2 regions of the Streptomyces sp. FXJ1.172 genome follow, and region 2 is predicted to be linked to the other one. Evidence: riboswitches for the same ligand, from Rfam matches in the RefSeq annotation. Region 2 holds a riboswitch; the other holds the start of a gene.

Region 1 (11,125 bases), 940 kb from region 2:
ATCGAGGGGCTGTTCCCCGCCTCGCCCGCGCTGCCGCTGCATCCGAACGCCACGGGTGAACGTGCCATGGCGGACGCCGTGCTGGGCGCGCTCGGCGGCTGATCCCGTCCCGGTCCCGGTCCCGTCCTGCTCCTGTCCTACTCCTGCCCTGGTCCTGTTCTGTCCGGCCCGTGCCGTGCGGGCCGGACACCCGGGATGGTCCGGCGGGGCCACGCCTCGTGGCGGGCGTGGCGGGGGCCGTGGCCGGACAGAGTCGTGGGGCCGGGGTCCCTGCCCCGACCGGCCCCACCGCTGAGTCCGGGTCGCTTGCGCCCTCGCGGTCACTTCTCCCGGTGCTGGCTGCGGATCCTGGCGGCCACGTCGTTCTGTTCGGTCTCCCACCAGGGCCGTACCCGCTCGGCGGACGGGGCCTGCGGTGCCTGTTCCGAGGCGGGCGCGGGCACGACGGCGGGAGCGAGTTCCTCGTCCAGGCGCCGGTCGAGGGCGGCGTTCTGGACCCGTTCCGCGCGTGCCCACTGGTATAGGAGGGCCAGCAGGAAGGGCAGCGCGACCAGCTCGGCGATGCTGAGCATCGCGCCGCCGCCGATCTGCTGGTCGTGCCGCACGTCCGGGGACCAGGACGGCGCGTGGTGCAGGTACCAGGCGCCCGCGATCAGGGTGCCGTGCGTCATCACCACCACGCCGGGGACCGCGTCGACGATGCCGTCCAGGAAGACCAGGGCCGCCCGGACCGGGTGGGTGCACCAGCGGGGCAGCGCCTCCTCGTGGGTCAGCATCGGTACGACGAAGAGGCAGCCGGCCACGAGCAGGTGCAGATACATCAGCTCGTGCAGCCAGCCCACGCGCAGGGCGGTGGCGAAGTACGGCGTGAAGTACACCGTCAGCTCCGTGGCGAGCACGAGTGCCGTACTGACCAGGGGGAACGTCAGCACGCGTACCAGGCGGCCGGACATCAGGCGGCGCACACGCCGGGTGGAGTTCTCCGGCAGGGCTTCCACGGCGAGCCGCAGCGGGTCACCGAGGGCAAGGCCCAGGGGGACGACGAGGTCCAGCAGGACGTTCTGCACGGCGGCCGGCCAGAACAGCACATGGTCGTAGACGGCCAGCGCGGACATCGTGGCCACCACCAGCCCGCCCAGGCCGAGCAGCGCGAAGGCGGCTGCGCGGACGGGCGGCCAGGGCTCGCCCCGCCGGCGCAGCCGCGCCACACCCCGGCCGTAGAGCGCGCCCAGGGCGATGACCAGCAGCAACGCGGGGACGTCCAGCTGCCAGGTGGACAGCAGACGTCCTGTGGTCAGCTCGGGCAGCTGGCCGGCCGACAGTGCGGTCAGCGCGTGGCCGTCCATGGGGATCGTCCTCCTTCGGCTCGGTACGGGGGCCTCGGCGCGGAAGAGTCCGGCTCGGGTCCACCACGGGACGGTAGTCCCCGGCGTGCCGCGGCCCGGCATCGGGGTACGGCACGCCGGGGTGAAAAGCGCGGATCAGCCAAGACCGAACCAGTCCGCGACCGTCTGGACGAGGAGGATCGTCGACATGGCGGCGACGCCCACGACCACGGCGGTGGCGGCGACGCGGTAGCGCGGGCCGTTGGCGGCCGGGCCGAGGACCGAGCGGCGGTTGGTCAGGACCAGGAGGTAGACCAGCACGATGGGGCTGATCAGACCCTGGAGGACCTGGGTGCCGATGAGCAGCTGGATGACGTCGACCGGGGTCATCGCGACCGTGGCGCCCAGCACGATCTGGGCGGTGAACAGGCCCAGGAAGAGGGGGGCGTCACGGAAGCTGCGGGAGACGGAGCGTTCCACGCCGGCGGCCTCTCCTATGGCGTAGCTGGCCGAGAGCGGGACGACGGCGCCGGCCAGGGCGGAGGCCCCGAGCAGGCCGAGCGCGAACAGCAGCTCCGCGTTGCGGCCTGCGACCGGCTTGAGGGCCTCGGCGGCCTGGGCGGCGGAGTCCAGCGGGCCGGTGCCGCCGATGGCCGAGGCCGTGGCGATGATGATGGTCAGGCTGATGACACAGGCGAAGACGGCGCCGAGGATGGCGTCGGCACGGATGAGCGGGTAGTCGGCGGGCTTGGCGCCCCGGTCCACGACGCCCGCGGCGGCGTAGAACTGCATGTACGGGCTGACCGTCGTACCGATCAACGCGACCGCGAGCAGGATGAAGCTCTTGTTCGGCTCGATGTGCGGGACGACGAGGTGGTGGCCGACCGCGCCCCAGTCGGGGTGGCCGAGGATCATCGCGATCGGGTAGGCGAAGAAGGCCAGCGACATGATCAGGAAGATGCGTTCGGCCCAGTGGTAGGAGCCGAACAGGACCAGTGCCCACAGCAGGACCGCGGCAGGCGGGATGACCGCCCACTTCGGCACGCCGAGCAGTTCGAAGGCGGCGCCGATGCCCGCGAACTCGGACACGACGAGGCCGGTGTTGGCGAGCAGCAGGCAGGAGACGGCGAGCGCGGTCAGGCGCAGGCTGAACTGTTCGCGGATCAGGGCGCCGAGGCCCTTGCCCGTGTGAGCACCGAGGCGTACGGCCATCTCCTGCACCATCACCAGGGCGATGGTGACCAGCACCATGAAGAACAGGGTGCCGTAGGTGAACTGGGAGCCCGCCGAGGCGTAGGTGGCGATGCCGGCGGCGTCGTTGCCGGCGTTCGCGGCGACCAGTCCGGGTCCGGCGACCGCCGCGATCATGGTGAGGCGCCGCCAGCCGGTCCGGCGGGCGGGCGCGGGGGCCTGCGGTGCCGCGGTGGCGGTGTCGAGGTCGCGGGTCACTGCAGGAACCTCCGGAAGTGCAGCCGCCCGCGTTCGGGCAGCATCGCGTCGAGCAGGTCGTCGGCCAGGATCCGGCCGATCGGGCGGTCGGTGTCGTCGACCACCAGGAGTGAGGAGGCGCGGGCCGCGACCAGTTGGTCGGCGGCCTCGGAAAGGGAGGTGTCGGCGCGGACGGTGTCCGGCGGGCCGAACTGGGCGCGCCAGGCGACCAGGTCGGCGATCGGGGTCGCGTCCTCGGCCACCGCCAGGTCGAACAGCGCGATGTCGCACAGCAGCCGGTCCTCGCCGTCCACGACGGCGACGGCGTCGATCTCGGTGCGGTGCTCGGCCTGTTCGGCCAGCCGGGCGCGCACCTCGGCGACGGTCTCGTCCTGGCCGGCGGTGATCAGCAGCGTGGTCATGGCGCCGCCCGCGGTGCCCTCCCGGTGGGCCAGCAGCCGGCGCAGTTCCGCCGCCTCGCCCTTCGGCATCCGGCTGAGCAGGGCCTCACGCTCCTCGCCGGTGAGGTCGCGCAGGGCGTCGGTGGCCTCGTCGGGCTCCATCTCGTCCACCAGGCGGGCGGCGTGTTCCGGCTGGGCCTCGCGCAGCAGGTTCTGCAGCTCGGCCGGCTCCATCTCCTCCAGGGCGTCGGCGGCCTGCTCCGGTTCCAGCCAGCCCAGCAGCTGCTGGCGTTCGGCACGGCCGAGGTCTTCGAGGATGTCGGCGAGGTCGGCCGGGCGCAGCCGGTGCAGCGCCGCCCGGGAGGCGCGCAGCCGTACCTCGGCCGGGCCCTCGGTGGCCTGCTCGGCGAAGGGTGCTATGGCCTGCCAGTCCAGCACCCGCTCCGGGGTGGGGCGGGCCTGCCAGCGGCGCGGGCCGAGCCGGCGCAGCAGGGTGGGCAGCGAGACGTCGACCCCGACCAGGACGACCTGGTCGACCAGGGGTGCCAGGTACAGGTCGGCGGCGCGGGTGACCTGGACGCCGTCGACGTCGACCAGCTGATGGTCGAGCACGTCCTTGGCGAGCAGGACCTCGCCGGGGCGGCGGACGAAGTCGCGCAGGTCGACCCGGGCGGTGCGCAGCCGTATGTGGCCGGCGTGCACCTTGCCGACGGCGGTGGCCGGAAGGAAGGTGTGGCGGCGGCCGATGCGCAGGATGAGCCCGGTGACCGGCGGGTAGGAGTCGGTGCCGTAGAGCCGGGCGACGACGTCGACGACGCGGCCGACCTCGTCGCCCGACTGGTTGGTGGCCGGGCCGCCGATCAGCCCGGCGAGGGAGACCAGCGAGGTGCGGACAGCCTTGGAGGCGGTGGCGCGGCGCTCCAGATGGACCCGGCGGTCACGCAGCCGGGCCGAAGTGGACATGAGCAGAGTGTGGGCAGCCAAGATGAACACCCCCTTGCCCCGGTGTGACGGGGCGACGGGCGGCCCGTGGCAGCGCGCGTCCTCCCCGGGCCGGGGCACCGGGCACACCGGGCGCGCACAGGGCGCAGCCCGGCACACGGCCTGTCGGGCCGGGCCGGTGGCTGGGCGGGGGTCAGGGAAGGAAGGGCTGCTCCGGGCCACGGAAGGACGGCGCGGACAACACGAAGAGGGGCCGACTATGGCCCGGACTACTGTCCATGTCGCCTCCTCCCGGTCACGGCCGCGCAGAGAGTGTCGCGGTCCTGTGGCGGAGGGCAGCCGGAACCGGTTCGGTCCGGCGCACCCCTACTCGTCAGAGCTTTGGCACTCCACGGCGTGATCCCCTCGCGGGGAAGCCACCTGGGGTCACCCCTTGGGCCGGGGAGACCTGTCCTGATCCGGAGCGTCTCTCGACGGGTGGGATCAGTGGCCTGTGTCCGTGAAGACGCCTCACCGAACGAGGTGCCTTTCCTTTTCCGCACCTACGATACGCCCGCCGCGCGCCGCCTTTGCCCTGCATGACCGGCCCTTGACCTGCACACTACGGAACAGAGACAGAGTAACAACAGGGAGCTGCGCGTGGCCCCCGGCGGCCTTCCCGTCCCTGGCGGGCGACCGGAATCGCGAACTGCTTGGTGGGACACGGGTGTTCGGACGTAGGTTGTGCCGTGACCGATCCATGCCCTGGCCGAAAGATGGACTCGACTCATGACCGACCCCGTGGCGTCGCCCCAAGCAGCGATGCGCCAGAAGATCGACACGACGGTGCCGCACTCCGCCCGGATCTGGAACTACTGGCTCGGCGGCAAGGACAACTACCCCGTCGACGAGGCGGCGGGCGACGCGTACACCGCCGTCTTCCCCGGCATCGTCACGATCGCCCGCGGCAGCCGTGCCTTCCTGCGCCGCAGCATCACCCATCTGGTCGCCGAGGCGGGCATCCGGCAGTTCCTGGACATCGGCACCGGCCTGCCGACCGCGCAGAACACCCATGAGGTCGCGCAGGGGATCGCTCCCGAGACGCGGATCGTCTACGTCGACAACGACCCGATGGTCCTGGCCCACGCCCGCGCCCTGCTCTACTCGACCCCCGAGGGCGCCACCGCCTACATCGACGCCGATGTGACGGAACCGGACCGCATCCTCGCGGCCGCCGCCGACACGCTGGACCTCAGCCGCCCCACCGGACTCATCCTCAGCAACATCCTGGGCCACGTCGCCGACTACGGCCAGGCCCGCTCGATCGTCGCCCGGCTGCTGGACGCCCTGCCGTCGGGCAGCTACCTGGCCGTCAACGACGGCTCGCGCGGCATCGACCCCGTCTTCGAGCAGGCGCAGGACGCGTACAACAGCAGCGGCGCCGTGCCGTACAACCTGCGTACCGTGGACGAGATCACCGCGTTCTTCGACGGCCTCGAACTCGTCGAGCCCGGCGTCGTGTCGGTCACGCGGTGGCGTCCGGAGCCGGGTTCGTCCGCCCCGGAGATCGTCGCCGAGCACGGCGGCCTCGCCCGCAAGCCGTAACGCGGCGACAGCGCCGGCCGCCGCGCCTCCCGTACGGAGGCGCGGCGAAGCGGGCGTTGTCCGTGTGACGCCGCCCCCGTCAGTACACGTCCCGCACATAGCGCTTGTCGGCGGCGAGTTGCTTGATGTACGCGGCCGCCTCCGTCTCGTCCAGGCCACCGTGCACGGTGGCGATCTCGCGCAGGACCCGGTCGACGTCCTTGGCCATGCGGGAGGCGTCGCCGCAGACGTAGAAGTGGGCGCCGTCCTGGAGCCATGACCACAGCAGCGGGCCGTGTTCGCGCATCCGGTCCTGGACGTAGACCTTGGCGCGACGGTCGCGGGAGAAGGCGGTGTCCAGGCGGGTGAGCGTGCCCTCGCTCAGGAAGGCGGCCAGCTCCTGCTCGTAGTAGAAGTCGGTCGCCCGGTGCTGTTCGCCGAAGAACAGCCAGTTCGGGGCGCGGTGGCCGCGGGCCCGGCGGTCCTCGAGGAAGCCGATGAAGGGCGCGACGCCCGTGCCGGGGCCCACCATCACCGCCGGGGTGGCGGGGTCGGCCGGCGGGCGGAAGTGCGGCGCCCGCTGGACACGGACCGGCACCGGGGTGCCGGGCTCGGCGTCGGCGAGGAAGGGGGAGCACACGCCCTGGCGGGGGCGGCCGGCCAGGTTCTCGTAGCGGACGACGGAGACCGTCAGGGAGACCAGGTGGGGGTCGGTCAGGGGGCTGGACGATATGGAGTACAGCCGGGGTTGCAGCCGCCCCAGCACATCGGCCCACTCCTGCGCCCCGGCCCGGATGCCGAACTCGGCGACGACGTCGACGGCTTGGCGTCCCCAGGACCACTGCGCCAACTCGCCCTTGTTGTCCGGCCGGAGCAGCTTGCGCAGCTCGCGCGGGTCGCGGGTGCGGTCGGCGGCGAAGCGCAGCAGGTCGGGGGTGACCCGCGTGATGTCCAGGTGCCGTAGCAGTGCCTCGGCGAACGCCACCTCTCCGGCGCTCTTCAGCTGTACGGCCGCGTCCGCGGCGATGCCGGTGACGGCCAGCCATTCCGTCACCAGCTCCGGCTGGTTGACCGGGTGGACGGCCAGGGCGTCCCCGGCCTCGTAGACCAGGGGCATGTCGCCGTCGCGGCTGTCGAAGGTGAAGCGCCGGACCTCCTTGCCGGCGCCGGGCAGGCTCAGCAGGCGGTTGCCGGTGAGACGGGCGGTGACGGGGGCGGGACGGCCGGGCCGCGCGGAAGCAGCGGACGCCGAGGCCGCCGGGGTTGCGCGAACCGGATCAGGAGCCGGTGCGGGGGCTGTGGCGAGAGCCGGCCGGTCGGCGGGCCGCAACGCGGTGAGCACCTGGTCGAGCCAGGCCCCGGCCGCTGCCTCGTAGTCCGGTTCGCAGTCGGTGCGCGGGGCCAGCCGTGTCGCGTCCAGCTCCTCCATGCGCCGGTCCAGGCGGCGGCCGTGACCGCAGAAGTCGTCGTAGGAGGAGTCGCCGAAGGCGAGGACGGCGTAGCGCCTGCCGCTGAGGGGCGGGGCGTCGGGCGAAGCGAGGGCGTCCCAGAACCCGGCCCCGTTGTCCGGGGCGTCGCCGTCCCCGAACGTGCTCGTGATCAGCAGCAGATCGGCGTCGGACGGCAGCGCCGCGGGATCCGCGTCCGCCATGGGGAGAAGGGCGGCGGGATGCCCGTCGGTGGTGAGCCGCTCCGCCACGGCGCCCGCGAAGTCCTCGGCGTTCCCGGTCTGCGACGCCCAGAGGATGAGGACCTGACGGCGGGGGGTGTCCGCGGTCGGGGCCGGCGACTGCGGGGAACCCCCCGCGCCCAGCGTGGGCGCCGCCGCGGTCCTGGAGTACATCCCGGCCAGCGCGCCGTTGACCCACAGGGCGTGCTCGGGGCTGAACGGGGCGTCCGGGGGCAGGACCGGCACGCCCGGGGCGCCGGACGGGATGCCGGCGAGGAAGCCCGTCAGATACCGGCGTTCATGGGCGGAGAGGACGGGCGGCGGCGCGGGGTCCAGCCCGAACGCGGCGGACACGCTCACCGCGGGGAGGACGGCGGCGGCCGGAACCGTGGTCTGGGCGGCTGCAGGTGGCGGGGCCTGCACCATCACGGGCGTGGCCACCTTGGTCAGCGACACGGCGCACACCTTGAACTCGGGCTGGAAGGACAGCGGGTCGACGGCGTCGCTGGTCACGGCGTTGACGCTCAGATACTCGCCGAACAGGTCGTTCCAGTGGAACGGCGCGAAGCAGCAGCCCGGCCGCACCCGGTCGGTGACGACCGCGGGCAGCACGGCCCGGCCGCGCCGCGAGGCGACCTCCACCGAATCGCCCTCGGCGACGCCCAGCCGGGCCGCGTCCTGCGGGTGCACCTCCACGAAGGGGCCGGGGTCGAGCTTGTTCAGCTTGGCCACCTTGGCCGTCTTGGTCAGCGTGTGCCACTGGTGCTGGAGCCGGCCGGTGTTGAGGACGTACGGGTAGTCGTCGTCGGGCATCTCCGCCGCGCAGATGTGCGGGCGGGCGTGGAAGACCGCCCGCCCGCTCGCGGTCGGGAAGGCCGGCGTGCCGTCCGTGCCGAGGTACCGGATCGGATTGCGGTCGGGGCCGTCGGCGCCGGCCGCCGGCCACTGCACGGGTGTCTGCCGCAGCCGCTCGTAGCTGACCCCGCGCAGGTCCCAGCCTGTCACCGGGTTCCGGGCGCGCTTGATCTCCTCGAAGACCTCTTCCGCGCTGTCGTACGCGAAGCCCTTCTCGTACCCCATCTCACGGGCCACGGCGGCGATGATCCGCCAGTCCGCGGTCGCCTCGCCGGGCGGATCGGCGGCCGGGCGGGCGAGGGTGAGGTTGCGCTCGCTGTTGATCAGGACGCCCTCGGTCTCGGTCCACAGCGCGCCGGGCAGCACGACATCGGCGTACGCGTTGGTCTCCGTGTCGGTGAACACGTCCTGGGTGACGACGAATTCGGCCGCTTCCAGGCCCTCGATGACCGTCTTGCGGTTGGCGACGGAGGCGACCGGGTTGGTGCAGATGATCCAGCACGCCTTGATGTCCCCGTCGGCCATCTTCCGGAACATCTCGACCGTGCCCTTGCCGACCCCGTCGGCGCGCAGGGCGCCCGGTTCCAGCTCCCACAGCTCCTCGACGAAGGCCCGGTCGGCGTCGGCGAGGACGGAGCGCTGCCCGGGCAGGCCGGGCCCCATGTAGCCCATCTCGCGGCCGCCCATGGCGTTGGGCTGGCCGGTCAGCGAGAAGGGGCCGGAGCCCGGACGGCAGATGGCGCCGGTGGCGAGGTGCAAGTTGACCAGTGCGTTGGTGTTCCAGGTGCCGTGCGTGGACTGGTTCAGCCCCATCGTCCAGCAGCTCGTCCACTCCCCCGCCTCGCCGATCAGCCGGGCCGCCTCGCGTATGCGGTCCTCCGGTATGCCGGTGATCTCCGCGACGGTGGCGGGCGGGTAGTCGGCGAGGAACTCGGGCATCGCCTCCCAGCCCTCGGTGTGCGCGGCGATGAAGCCGGGGTCGGTGTGGCCGTTCGCGTGCAGCAGGTGCAGCAGCCCGTTGAGCAGGGCGAGGTCGGTGCCCGGCCTGATCTGCAGGAACAGGTCGGCCTTGGCCGCGGTGGCGGTACGCCGCGGGTCCACGACGATCAGCTTGGCGCCCGCCGACTTCACCCGGTCCATCATGCGCAGGAAGAGGACGGGGTGGCAGTCGGCCATGTTGGAGCCGATGACGAGGAACACATCGGCCTGGTCCAGGTCCTGGTACGACCCGGGCGGCCCGTCCGCGCCCAGCGACAGCTTGTAGCCGGTTCCGGCACTGGCCATGCACAACCGGGAGTTCGACTCGATCTGGTTGGTACGGATGAAGCCCTTGGCGAGCTTGTTCGCCAGGTACTGCGCCTCCAGGCTCATCTGCCCGGAGACATAGAGGGCGACCGCGTCGGGGCCGTGCTCGTCGATGATCGCGCGCAGGCGGCGGGCGGTCTCGGCGACGGCGGCCGGCAGTGGCGCGGGATGCGGCTCCTCACCGCGCTCGGGCCGGACGAGGGCGGTGCTCAGACGGCCCGGGGCGGCGAGCATGTCCGCGGTGGTCGCGCCCTTGGTGCACAGCCGTCCGAAGTTCGCCGGATGTTCCTTGTCCCCGCTCGCCTTCAGGACGGTACGACGCCCGTCCGGTCCCCTGCCGACGTCGAGGACCATGCCGCAGCCCACTCCGCAGTACGAGCAGACCGTCCGCACCTTCGTCGTGCCCTCGCTCAGCGAGCCCGGCGCGGCCACGGGCGCCTCCCTCTCCTGTGCTCGTCCTGATCCCACGCTTCGTGACGGTACGAACCGCTCATTACGCCGGTGTCTCCGCACCTGATCATCAGGGGTTACACCCACCGCACAGGGGCCGGCAGGCGTGTGTGAGCCCGGATCAATCTGCTGGCAGCCGCTTGAGCCGTGGCGGAGGGAGGCTCTCACCACGTCGTGCGGCTCGTCCCGCCCGGGGCTGCCGGCCGGGGCATGCGGCGGCCCCGGCCGGCGAGGACGCCGGCCGGGGCCGAGGGGCAAAGGGGTCAGCGGCGGTGGTCGCCGCGGTGGTGGCCGGCGTCGGGGTGACGGAGGCTGCCGTGGTGCCACCCGGCGCCGTCCCGGCGGTGCTCACGGACACCCCAGGAGACGGTGTCCACCACACGGCCGCGGTCGTTGCGCAGGGTCGCGATGTCGGCGTTGCGGTCCCACACGCGCATGCGGCGGTCCTGGTACAGGTCGGTCCGGGTGTCCTTGCCGACACCGGTGTGGACGCGGACGGTGGCCCCGCCCGCGAGCCGTACGTGGTGGAAGGTGTAGGTGTGGCCGTTCGGGTCGGACAGCGTCCAGTGGTCCAGGTTCACGACCCGGCGCGAGCCGTTCGTGACGTCCACCCACTCCTTGTTGAGGGTGCGGTTGGAGTGGTCGGCCCGGCTCGCTTCGTGCCGCACACCACTGATGTACACCACGCCGTGGTGCAGACGGACCGGGTGCTGACCGGCGGCCGCGGCCGGGAGCGAGGCGGCGCCCACCATGACGGCGGCCACGGCGGTGGCGGCGGTCACACGACGGGCGGAAGAAGAAACGGACACAAGGTCCCCCTTCGCGAGGAAGCGCGTTTGGTGCGGGTGCGCGGCCGTTCGGCCGCGCACCCACACCTTGCAACCTCCGTCCGGTTTTGTACGGGAAACCCACATGGCATTACAGATCCAGCAGAAATCCATAACTCTCGGATGCAATGACCATTTATGTTCTGAAAGTGGATTTTTGATGGCCTGTCGGGCCCGTACGTCCCGAAGCGCTCAGGCGGCCACCCGAAAGTGGGTAACGAGCCGGTACGCCAACTGGGGCAACCCTGCCCGGCACGAAGGTCAGCGCACGGGAAGGACCCGGGTGTGCTCGATGCGGACGGCCTCCAGCTTCCGCGGGTCGAGGCCGAGAAGCCGCAGGATGGTGGGGGCGATCTGCGT
Region 2 (11,125 bases):
GGTGCACCCGTCGATCCGCTACACCGGGCGCCTGGCCGGCGACACACTCGGGACGATGACGCAGGGCGAGGTCACCGCGACTACCGGCGGCGGCTCGCAGACCAGCTACAGCCGCTGGGGCGACTACACCTCGATGTCCGTTGACCCGACGGACGACTGCACGTTCTGGTACACGAACGAGTACATCCCCGCCAACGGCAACTTCAACTGGCACACCAGGCTGGCCTCGTTCACCCTGCCCAACTGCGGCTCCACCGCGAGCAACGACTTCTCGATCGGCGTCAGCCCGGCCTCCTCCAGTGTCGATGCCGGCTCGTCGGCGACCACCACGGTCTCCACCGCCGTCACCTCCGGTTCGGCGCAGTCGGTGAGCCTGTCGGCATCCGGACTGCCCAGCGGGGCGACCGCGAGCTTCAACCCGACCTCGGTGACCGCGGGCGGCTCGTCGACGCTGACCGTGGCGACGTCGTCGTCGACGCCGGCGGGGACGTACAACATCACGGTCACCGGCACGGGCGCCTCCGCCACCCACACGGCGACCTACACGCTGACCGTCACCTCGGGCAGCGGCGGCGGTGGGATCACCAGCGGAGGCTTCGAGACGGGCAGCCTGTCCGGCTGGACCTCGGCCGGGACCACGTCCGTGGTCAGCTCCGGTGCCCACAGCGGCACGTACGCCGCCCGGGTCGGCAGCACGTCCCCGACCAACGGCGACTCCTCCATCGCCCAGACCTTCACGGCACCGTCCGGGACCAGCACGCTCGGCTTCTACTACAACGTGACCTGCCCGGACACGCTCACCTACGACTGGGCCGCGGCCACGCTCAAGGACAACACCACCGGCACCACGACCACCGTGCTGGCCAAGACCTGTGTGTCGTCCTCCGGCTGGATCCAGAAGACCGCCTCGGTCACAGCCGGGCACAGCTACACGCTCACGCTCATCAGCCACGACGACAACTACACGGGTGACGCCACCTACACCCGCTACGACGACGTGACCCTGTCCTGACCGGCGTCGGGCCAGAGATCGGTTCCTGAAACGTCGCGCCCGGGGCGGACCTGCGCCGGTGGTCCGCCCCTCCCTCAAACGCCCTCTCCTCGGGGCGTACATCCCCCATCGACGACAAGGGGTCTCCTCATGTCGCGCACTGCTGTCCGTAGATCCGTGGCAACTGTCACCACCGCTCTGCTGTCGTTAGGCGGTCTCCTTCTCACCTCCCACCCGGCCCTGGCCGACGTCTCCAACGGCGGCTTCGAGTCCGGCAGTCTGACCGGCTGGACCTCCGCCGGGACCACCTCCGTGGTCAGCTCAGGAGCCCACAGCGGTACCTACGCCGCCCGGGTCGGCGGCACCTCCCCCACCAACGGCGACTCCTCGATCGCCCAGACCTTCACCGCGCCGACCGGCGCCACCCAGCTGTCGTTCTGGTACGACGTCACCTGCCCCGACACACTGACCTACGACTGGGCCACGGCCACCCTGACCGACACCACCACCGGCACCACGACGACCGCACTGGCCAAGACCTGCACCAACGGCCAGGGCTGGAAGCAAGTGACGTCGTCCGTGACCGCCGGCCACAGCTACACCCTCAAACTCGTCAGCCACGACGACAACTACGCGGGCGACGCCACCTACACCCTCTACGACGACGTCACCTTCACCACCGCCACCCCGCCGCCCGGCCTGGCCCAGGTCAGCACGGACCCGTTCACCAACTCCTCCAGCCAGCACGCCACCGAGCTGGAACCCGACACCTTCGCGTACGGCAACACGATCGTCGCCTCCTCGCAGGTCGGCCGGTTCACCGACGGCGGCTCCTCCGACATCGGCTGGAACACCTCTACCGACGGCGGCACCACCTGGCAGCACGGCATGCTGCCCGGCATCACCACCTACCAGGGCGGCACCTGGGCCCGCGTCTCCGACCCGGCCGTGGCCTACGACGCCAAGCACGGCACCTGGATGGTCACCGGGCTGGTCATCGACTCCAGCGTCAACGGCGCCGGCGTCAGCGTCAGCCGCTCCACGAACGGTACGAGCTGGCAGGACCCGGTGATCGCGGTCGGCAACGACGGCCAGGGCTACGACAAGGAGTGGATCGTCTGCGACAACTCCGCCACCAGCCCGTACTACGGCACCTGCTACGTCGAGGTCGACATCACGTCCTCGGGCAACGCGGTGGTGATGAGCCGCTCCACCGACGGCGGCGCGACCTGGTCGGCGCCGGTGGCTCCGTCCGGAGGCCCGAGCGGCCTGGGCGGCCAGCCCCTCGTCCAGGCGAACGGCACCGTCGTGGTCCCCTACTCCGCCAACGGCAGCTCCGTAGACGCCTTCAACTCCACCAACGGCGGCGCCAGCTGGTCCGCCAGCACCCTGATCGCCAACGTCTCCAGCCACGGCGTGGCCGGCAACCTGCGCGACGGTGAGGGCCTGCCGTCCGCCGAGATCGACGGCTCCGGCAAGATCTACGTCGCCTGGCAGGACTGCCGCTTCCGCTCCGGCTGCCCGGCCAACGACATCGTCTACGCCACCTCCAGCAACGGCACCAGTTGGTCGTCGGTAACCCGTGTCCCGATCGACGCCACCACCAGCGGCGTCGACCACTTCATCCCGGGTATCGGCATCGACCCCGCCACCTCCGGCACGACGGCGAAGATCGGCCTCTACTACTACTTCTACCCCAACGCCAACTGCACCACCTCCACATGCCAGCTGGAGGTCGGCTACATCTCCTCCGCCAACGGCGGCAGCACCTGGAGCAGCCCGGCCACCGTCGCCGGGCCCATGTCCCTGTCCCAGATCGCCGGCAGCACGCAGGGCAGCATGGTCGGCGACTACATCTCCACCTCCGTCATCGGCGGCAAGGCGGTCTCCGCCTTCGCCGTCGGCAAGGCTCCGACCAACGGGCAAGCCTTCGACGAGGCCCTCTACACCGCCGGCCCGCTCACCGTCACCGGCGGCAGCGCCCGCTCCACGACCCACGGCGCGGCGACCGTCCCCTCACCGCACCTCACCAGGCCGCTGCCGATCCGGCACTGACCCGAGAAAGCACACAGTGCGCCCCGGCGAAAACGCCGGGGCGCACCTTTGTTGAGTACGGGCCCAGGACTGTCGGCGCAGGAACCGGGCGCCGGACCACGACGCCACAGTGGCGTGCGGCGACGTGAGGAGGCAGGTGTGGTGCTGGAGCAGAAAAGACGCAGGCCGGGGCTCGGGGGCCGTGGTCCGGGGCCGCCGTCCTTGCGGTGGCCTGCCTTCTGGCCGCCTGTGGAAGCGGCGGCGGCAGCAGCTCACACTCCGACTCCACACCACCGCGCCCTTCCGCCGACCCGCACGCCACAACGCCGTCGGCAAGCGGTACAGGTGCGGCAGTTCACCCAACCTCGCCCTCCACGCCATCGGCGACGGCACCTCCCGGGACACCGTCGTCGCCCCCCAGTGACACCGCCAGGCCCCGCCCTACGGCCTCTCCGCCGTCGGGCTGCCTGGCGGGCTCCGTCACGGTCACCCACAGGGCCGGGGACGGCTCCGTCCAGAGCCTGTGTGTGCGATCCGGAACGACGGTGACCGTCGTCCTGGAGCCCCGCGCCCAGGGCCCCTGGCCACAGCCGCGCAGCAGCAACCCGATGCTGGCGCTGGTGACCTCCTCCGCCACTCGCGCAACGGTCCCAGGGAGCCGTGGCTTCCGTGGCGGACGGTGACGACGAAGTCGGGGCCGGCGAAGACCATGATCTCGCCGGTGTCGACGACCTCGCTGGTGGCGGTCAGCTGCTCGTGCTCGACGTAGGTGACGGTCTTGAAGACCGCGAACAGGACGTCGCCGCAACTCTCCAACTTGGGCTGCTGGTGGGCCTGTACGGCGTCCTCCACGGCGAGCGGGTGCAGGCCGAAGAACTCGGCGACGTCGGCGAACTCCGTCTCGGTCGGCTCGTGCAGGCCAAGCCACACGAAGTCGTGGCCGTGCTTGCGTACCTGCTGGACGGCCTCCTCAACGGTGTCCGTTCCGGGCTGCCGGATGCCGTCGCGGTAGACCACGCAGTTGACCACCGCCGAGCCGAGCGGGGAGCGGGCCGGGTGGCTGAGGTCCACGCGGCCGCGGCCCGGCGCGCCAGGCGGGCGACTTTGCGCAGGTTGCCGACCATCGACATGCGGGACCCTCCTTCGCCGGGTCCGGACAGTGTGCCAGGAGGCAGTGAACGGTCAGGAGAGCACGGCGGGGGTCAGTGGCGCTGGCGGGCGGCGTCGGTCAGCAGATGGATCACCTCGGGGGGCAGGTCGAGGTGGTGTGCGATCCACGCCGAGTCATGGCCGTGGGTGGCGAGGAGCCACGCCGTGTACAGGGTGTTCAGGCTCGGGGCGTCCGGGCCGAGCAGGAAGGGCCGGACGGCCTCCATCGGGAAGCCCTCCAGGGACCGGGCGGTGAACAACCCGTCTCCCAGGTGATCCGGCATGACCCTGCGGGCGCGTTGTTCGGCCTGTCGATGGTGGTGCCACAGGGCCGCGATCAGGAAGAACGCCGCGGTCGCGGCACCCAGCAGCACTCCGCCGACCACCGGCTTGTCGCGGGTGGGGGCGGTGTTGACCGCGACCGTCTCCAGTACGACGAGCGTGAGCACGCCGAGGAACGCCGCGCCCTCCCCGGTGCGGGGGTGGGGTACCGTCCGCATGCCGCACACCTCCCTGTCTTCCTCTTCATCGTGTCCTGCCGAGCGGACTGCTGTCCTGGGGCCGTCAGGCCCTCTGCTCGGGGGGGGTCAGGCCAGCACCCGCTGCCCTGCCCGGGGCGCCCGCTCGTCTTCGTCCTCGTCGTCCACGTGCCAGTGCAGGTCGTGCACCCCCGGCTCCAGTGAGAGGCGGGAGATGACCTGCTCCAGCGCGGCAGCCACGTCGCCGCTGATAGTGACGGCGGCACGCACGCTGGTGGTGTCCTCGCCCTCACGGCGGGCCCGCAGCCCCGTCGCAGTCAGCCCGGAGGCGGTCAGGGCCTGGGCGAGCAGGGCCCGGATGTGGGTCTCGGACCCGCGCTCGCAGCGCAGGTGCACGCTGGCCCGCACGTGGTCGTCCGGGTCGCTGCCGGCGGCCGGCGCACGGTCCAGCAGGCGTCCGGCCGGGCGCAGCAGCACGTGGATGCCGAGCACCGTCAGCGTGCCGAGCGCGGCCAGCGCGAGCCGTCCGGAGGCGGCCAGCACGCCGACCGCCGCCGAGCACCACAGGGTGGCGGCCGTGTTCAGGCCGCGCACGCCGGCGCCGTCGCGCAGGATCACCCCGCCGCCCAGGAAGCCGATCCCGGACACGACGTAGGAGGCCACCCGCGTCGGGCTGCCCCCGTCGCCCACCGCCACGCTGTACAGCACGAACAGCGTGGCGCCCGTGGCGACCAGGGCGTTGGTACGCAGACCCGCCATGCGCGCCCGCCACTGCCGCTCCACGCCGATCAACGCGCCGCAGGCCGCACCGGTGGCAAGCCGGATCAGGAAGTCCATCGTGGTCAGGGCGTGCATGGCACACCTCCTTCAAGGTGCGGTGGTTGGTGACTTACTGGCTGACCGCGACCTGCACGATCTTGATGACCACGAGAATCATGGAGACCAGCAGGTAGGTGCGCAGCGCGCCCATGCCGATTTTCTTGCCGCTGGACATCACGGCTGGGGCGAGGCTCTCCAGCGGCGGCATCCGCCAGGCGTCCCGGCCGGTGCGGTCGATCGGGTCATCCTTAGTGGCCGTACGGCGCCGGGTGAAGGCATACCCGGCGGCGAGCACCCCTGCGACCCCGCAGGCGGCCATGATGTCGACGATCACGTCCGCGCTGATGTCCGGGAACAGGACCGAGGCGGTCAGGATCACCGACAGCATGACCAGCACCCCCACCACGGCGGCGGTGAAGGCGTTGGTCTTCGGGCCGTTCACCCACGGGCCGAGGACCTGCTTGTCGTTGCACAGCAGCAGAAGGAACACGCTCGCGGACGGCAGCAGCACACCGGCGAGGGTCTGCACGCCCTCGGTCAGCAGGCCCAGCGGCGAGCCCGGGATCAGCACGATCGTGGCCGCGGCGGCCACGAGCCCGGCGTAGACGGCATAGAAACCCTTCGCGCCGCCCACCCCCCGGTGCAGGGAGTGCTTCATGCCCAGCACGTCACCGATCGCGTACGCGGTCGACAGCGAGACGGCGAACGCGCCGATGATCGAGGCGTCCAGCAGCGCGATCGCGAACAACACCCCGGCCAGCTTGCCCGCCTTGGTCTCAAGGCCCTGCGCGACCCCGGCGGTGTCGGTGAACTGGCCGAAGCCGTGCGTCCCCGAGAACGCGGCAGCCGTGAAGCCCATCATCGCGGCAGCGCCGATGACCACGATGACGATGCCGATCCACAGGTCGGCCTTCTCGTAGCGCATGAACCGCGGGGTGATCCGCTTGTCGATCACGTACGACTGCTGGAAGAACAGCTGCCAGGGGGCGACCGTGGTCCCGACGATGCCGATGATCAGCAGCATCACCGTGGACAGTTGCCCGGAGCCACCCGGCAGATTCGGGGTGATGAAGCCGGCGGCCATCTGCGAGGCGTGCGGGTGGACCATGAAGTAGATCGGCACCAGCAGCAGCGAGGCCGCGCACAGCGTCATCGCCACCCGCTCGAAGCGGCGGAAGGATCCGGTGAACGCCGACGCGATGATGATCACGGCGGCCAGCACCACCGCCGCCGCCTTGGGCAGACCCAGATAGCCGGCGGACAGCGTGATCCCGATGAACTCGGTCACCAGAGTGAGCGCGTTCAGCAGGAACAGGTCGATGACGCTGAACGCGCCCCAGAACTTTCCGAACCGCTCCAGGATCAGCCGGGCATGGCCGACACCGGTGACCGCGCCGAGGCGGAGCACCATCTCCTGGTTGATGTAGAGCACGGGCACCAGCAGGAGCAGGGTCCACAGCAGGTGGGTGCCGTAGTTCTGGCCGGCCTGGCCGTAGGTGGCGAACGCGCCGGCGTCGTTGTCGCCGACCATCACGATCAGGCCGGGGCCGACGATCGCCAGCAGCGTCTTCAGCTTCGCCGACAGGCCGCGGCGCTCGCCGTGGTCGTCCAGGCGGATGGTGCCCAGCGCGCCGTGGATGTCGCCGATGTGCGCGTCGTCGAGTACCGCCGCGCGGGGTGCGGCGACCGTGGTCACGGTGGTGTCGGTCATGGTGGTGCCTCCCTGGTCCCCCGGTCCGGGGGAGGTCGGGGGCACGCGGCAGCCATCACCCCTGCACGCCGAATGCGCGCAGGACAGCATCACCAGCGGGCGACAGGCATGCCCGTGGATGTGGCGCGACCGAGGTGCCGCGCGGGGAGGGTGGTGGTTACCGCGTGCCGGAAGAATGCGAGGACAAGCGGGTGCGGGGCCTACTTCGGCCCGGACTACTGCATTCCATGTCTCTCGCCTCCTTCCGGCCGGAGACGCCCACCGATGGGCGTCGTCATCGACTCGGCAAGGAGCGGCCAGCCCAGAGGGCGGCTCACCCCAACTCGTCAGAGCTTTGGCACTCCACGGCGTAATCCCAGCCGTTGAACCGGGTGGGAAGCCACTTGGCCTCACCCCTTAGGCCGGGGAGAGGTGTCCTGAACCTGGGCGTCTCTCGACGTCGTGGGGTCAGTGGCCTGTGTCCGTGAAGACGCCTCACCGAACGAGGTGCCTCTTCAAACCTCCACAAGGCTACGCCCGCGCCGGGGGTGCCGCTCACCCGATTTACGGAGCCTTGACGGCACACTGACCGCATTCTCACGAAGTGCTGATGCCCCAGCGAGGATGCGTGCTTCAGCGAGTATGCGTGCTTCCTTTGCCGGTCAGGGCCGACCGTGCGCGATCTACAGTGGCACTTGGACGACACGTGCCTCGTCGGAGGAAGGGGGGACTACGGCGGCGTGAGCGACCTCGACATCCGGTACGCGCGCCGCGCTGTGCGCCATGCCGCCCGGCAGCTGGCCGAGGACGCCCCGAAACTGACCGCGGGCTCCGCGGACGCGTTTCGTGCCGGGCTCGCCACCCGCACCGCCGGCCTGCGCAGAGCCGCGCTCGCCGCCGGATCACGGGCATACCCGAGGACATCATCGCCGCGGACGGGCGCCTGCCCGTCGCCGTCGTGCATGGGTGGGTGGCGGCCAGGTTCTCGCCAGGACACTCCGGTGACAGGTGACCGTGGCGGACAACGCCGGTGACGGCCTGTCTTCGACAGCCCTCGGTCAAGGACCGGTCATGGATTAGGGAGGCGGGCGGACGCGGGCGTAGTCTTTATGCGGTTTGAACAGACACCTCGTTCGGTGAGGCGTCTTCACGGACACAGGCCACTGACCCGACGACGTCGAGAGACGCCCAGGTTCAGGACAGGTCTCCCCGGCCTAAGGGGTGACCCCAAGTGGCTTCCCTTACGGGGATCACCCCGTGGAGTGCCAGAGCTCTGACGAGTTGGGGTGTGCCGCGGTCGAACGTGCCCGGCTGTCCCTTGCCGCAAGACCGCGACGCCCTGCGCGCGGCTGTGACCGGGAGGAGGCGACATGGACAGTAGTCCGGGCCATAGTCGGCCCCTCTTCGTGTTGTCCGCGCCGTCCTTCCGCGGCCCACGGTAGCTCGTTCCTCACTGACTCATCCGGTCCGCAGCCGGTGGCCCGTCCTGCTCACCAGTTTCGACAGGCCACGTGCCGGCGTATGCCCTGGCGTGCCTGCCACCGGCCGGTCCGGGGAGGAAGAGCGCTGCAGAGGGCCGCCCGCTGCCCCGTCATGACGGGGCGAGGGGGTGTTCATCTTGGCTGTCCACACTCTGCTCATGTCCAGCACGGCTCGGTTCCGCGACCGCCGGGTCCACCTCGAACGCCGTGTCACCGCTACCAAGGCGGTGCGCACCTCCCTGGTCTCGCTGGCCGGGCTGATCGGCGGCTCGGCCACCAATCAGGCGGGCGAGGAGGTCGGCCGCGTCGTCGACGTGGTCGCCCGGCTCTACGGCACGGAGCCGTATCCGCCGGTCACCGGGCTGATCCTGCGCATCGGCCGCCGACAGACGTTCCTGGCCGCGGAGGCCATCGGCAAGGTGCAGGCAGGCCACGTACAGCTGCGCACCGCCCGCGTCGACCTGCGCGACTTCTCCCGCCGCCCCGGCGAGGTGCTGCTGGCCAAGGACATCCTCGACCACCAGCTCGTCGACGTGGACGGCGTCCAGGTCACCCGGGCCGCCGACCTGTACCTCGCGCCCCTGGTCGGCCAGGTCGTGCTGGTCGGCGTGGATGTCTCCCTGCCGACCCTGCTGCGCCGGCTCGGCCCGCGCCGCTGGCAGGCCCGGCCGACCCCGGATCGGGTACTGGACTGGCAGGCGGTGGCGCCGTTCGCCGAGCAGGCCACCGAGGGGCCGCCGGAGGTGCGGCTGCGCGCCTCCCGCGCCGCGCTGCAGCGGCTGCGCCCCGCCGAACTCGCCGACATCCTCGAAGACCTCGGCCGCAACGAACGCCAGCAGCTGCTGGGCTGGCTGGAGCCGGAGCAGGCCGCCGACGCGCTGGAGGAAATGGAACCGCACGAGCTGGAGAATCTGCTACGTGAGGCCCAGCCGGAGCACGCCGCCCGCCTGGTGGACGAGATGGAGCCCGACGAGGCCACCGACGCCCTGCGCGACCTCACCCGCGAGGAGCGCGAGGCCCTGCTGTCCCGCATGCCGAGCGGCGAGGCCGCGGAGCTGCGACGGCTGCTGACCCACCGCGAGGGCACCGCAGGCGGCGCCATGACCACCCTGCTGATCACCTCCCGCCCGGACGAGACCGTCGCCAAAGTGCGGGCACAGCTGGCCGAACAGGCCGAGCACCGCACCGAGATCGACGCGATCGCTGTCGTGGACGACAACGGCCGGCTGCTGTGTGACCTCCCCCTGTTCGACCTGGCCGTCGCCGAGGACACCACCCCGATGGCCGACCTGGTGACCTGGCGATCCCAGTTCGGCCCGCCAGCCACCGTCCGCCCCGACACCCCCCTCGGCGAGGCCGCCGACCAACTGGTCGACTCCCGCGCCACCTCACTTCTGGTGGTCGACGACACCGACCGGCCCCTCGGCCGGATCCTCGCCGACGACCTGCTCGACTACCTGCTGCCCGAGCGCGGGCGCCTGCACTTCCGGAGGTTCCTGCAGTGACCAGCGACCTGGACACCACGACGGCCACGTCCCCCGCCGCCCCTGCCACGCGGCGGCGGGGCCTGAGCCGTATCGCGATGGTCGCTGCCATCGCCGGTCCCGGCCTGGTCGCCGCGAACGCCGGCAACGACGCCGCAGGCATCGCCACCTACGCCTCCGCCGGCTCCCAATTCACCTACGGCACCCTGTTCTTCATGGTGCTGGTCACCATCGCCCTGGTCATGGTCCAGGAGATGGCCGTACGCCTCGGCGCGCACACCGGCAAGGGTCTCGGGGCGCTGATCCGCGAGCAGTTCAGCCTCCGCCTGACCGCACTAGCGGTGTTCTGTCTCCTGCTGGCCAACACGGGCCTGGTCGTCAGCGAGTTCGCGGGCATCGGCGCCGCCTTCGAACTGCTCGGCGTACCAAAGTGGGCGGTCATCCCGCCGGCCGCGATCCTGCTCTGGTCGCTGGTCCTGTTCGGCTCCTACCGGTGGGCCGAACGCATTTTCCTCATCATGTCGCTGGCCTTCTTCGCCTACCCCATCGCGATGATCCTGGGCCACCCCCAGTGGGGCGAGGTCGGCAAACACCTCGTCGTCCCGCACATCGAGCCCAACAAGAGCTTCATCCTCCTCGCGGTCGCCCTGATCGGCACGACCGTCAGCCCGTACATGCAGTTCTACGCCGCGGCGGGTGTCGTCGACCGGGGCGCCAAACCCGAGGACTACCGGCTCATCAAGCTGGATGCCGTGATCGGGGCGGTGTTCGCCTGCATCATCAGCTTGACGATCATCATCGCCACCGCCGCCGCGATCGGCGGCACCGGCCCGCTGGACTCAGCCGCTCAGGCCGCCGAAGCCCTCAAACCGGTCGCCGGCCAGAACGCCGAACTCCTCTTCGCCATGGGCCTGATCGGTGCCTCCGCGCTCGCCGGTGCCGTCGTACCGCTCTCCGCCAGCTACGCCGTCGGCGAGGCCGCCGGAGTGGAACGCTCC

Evidence for each region. Region 2 has a riboswitch for magnesium ahead of A6P39_RS01170 (NRAMP family divalent metal transporter). Riboswitches for the same ligand answer to the same signal wherever they lie in the genome.
Region 1: another riboswitch for magnesium. It lies ahead of A6P39_RS05565 (magnesium transporter MgtE N-terminal domain-containing protein); the one in region 2 lies ahead of A6P39_RS01170 (NRAMP family divalent metal transporter).

The regions. Positions count from the first base shown of each region.
Region 1 covers NZ_CP119133.2:1,151,808-1,162,932, forward strand. The annotation lists gene A6P39_RS05550 (SGNH/GDSL hydrolase family protein) at 1-102, shown strand, start outside; gene A6P39_RS05555 (cytochrome c oxidase assembly protein) at 321-1,346, opposite strand; gene A6P39_RS05560 (NRAMP family divalent metal transporter) at 1,482-2,774, opposite strand; gene A6P39_RS05565 (magnesium transporter MgtE N-terminal domain-containing protein) at 2,771-4,117, opposite strand; M-box (ykoK) riboswitch at 4,454-4,625, opposite strand; gene A6P39_RS05570 (SAM-dependent methyltransferase) at 4,865-5,680, shown strand; gene A6P39_RS05575 (bifunctional nitrate reductase/sulfite reductase flavoprotein subunit alpha) at 5,760-9,920, opposite strand; gene A6P39_RS05580 (lamin tail domain-containing protein) at 10,202-10,720, opposite strand; gene A6P39_RS05585 (alkaline phosphatase family protein) at 11,027-11,125, opposite strand, start outside.
Region 2 covers NZ_CP119133.2:209,594-220,718, forward strand. The annotation lists gene A6P39_RS01145 (hypothetical protein) at 1-1,012, shown strand, start outside; gene A6P39_RS01150 (exo-alpha-sialidase) at 1,169-3,046, shown strand; partial or broken gene A6P39_RS01155 (CorA family divalent cation transporter) at 3,644-4,155, opposite strand; gene A6P39_RS01160 (hypothetical protein) at 4,228-4,674, opposite strand; gene A6P39_RS01165 (MgtC/SapB family protein) at 4,762-5,508, opposite strand; gene A6P39_RS01170 (NRAMP family divalent metal transporter) at 5,543-7,183, opposite strand; M-box (ykoK) riboswitch at 7,494-7,676, opposite strand; M-box (ykoK) riboswitch at 8,284-8,455, shown strand; gene A6P39_RS01175 (magnesium transporter MgtE N-terminal domain-containing protein) at 8,802-10,148, shown strand; gene A6P39_RS01180 (NRAMP family divalent metal transporter) at 10,145-11,125, shown strand, end outside.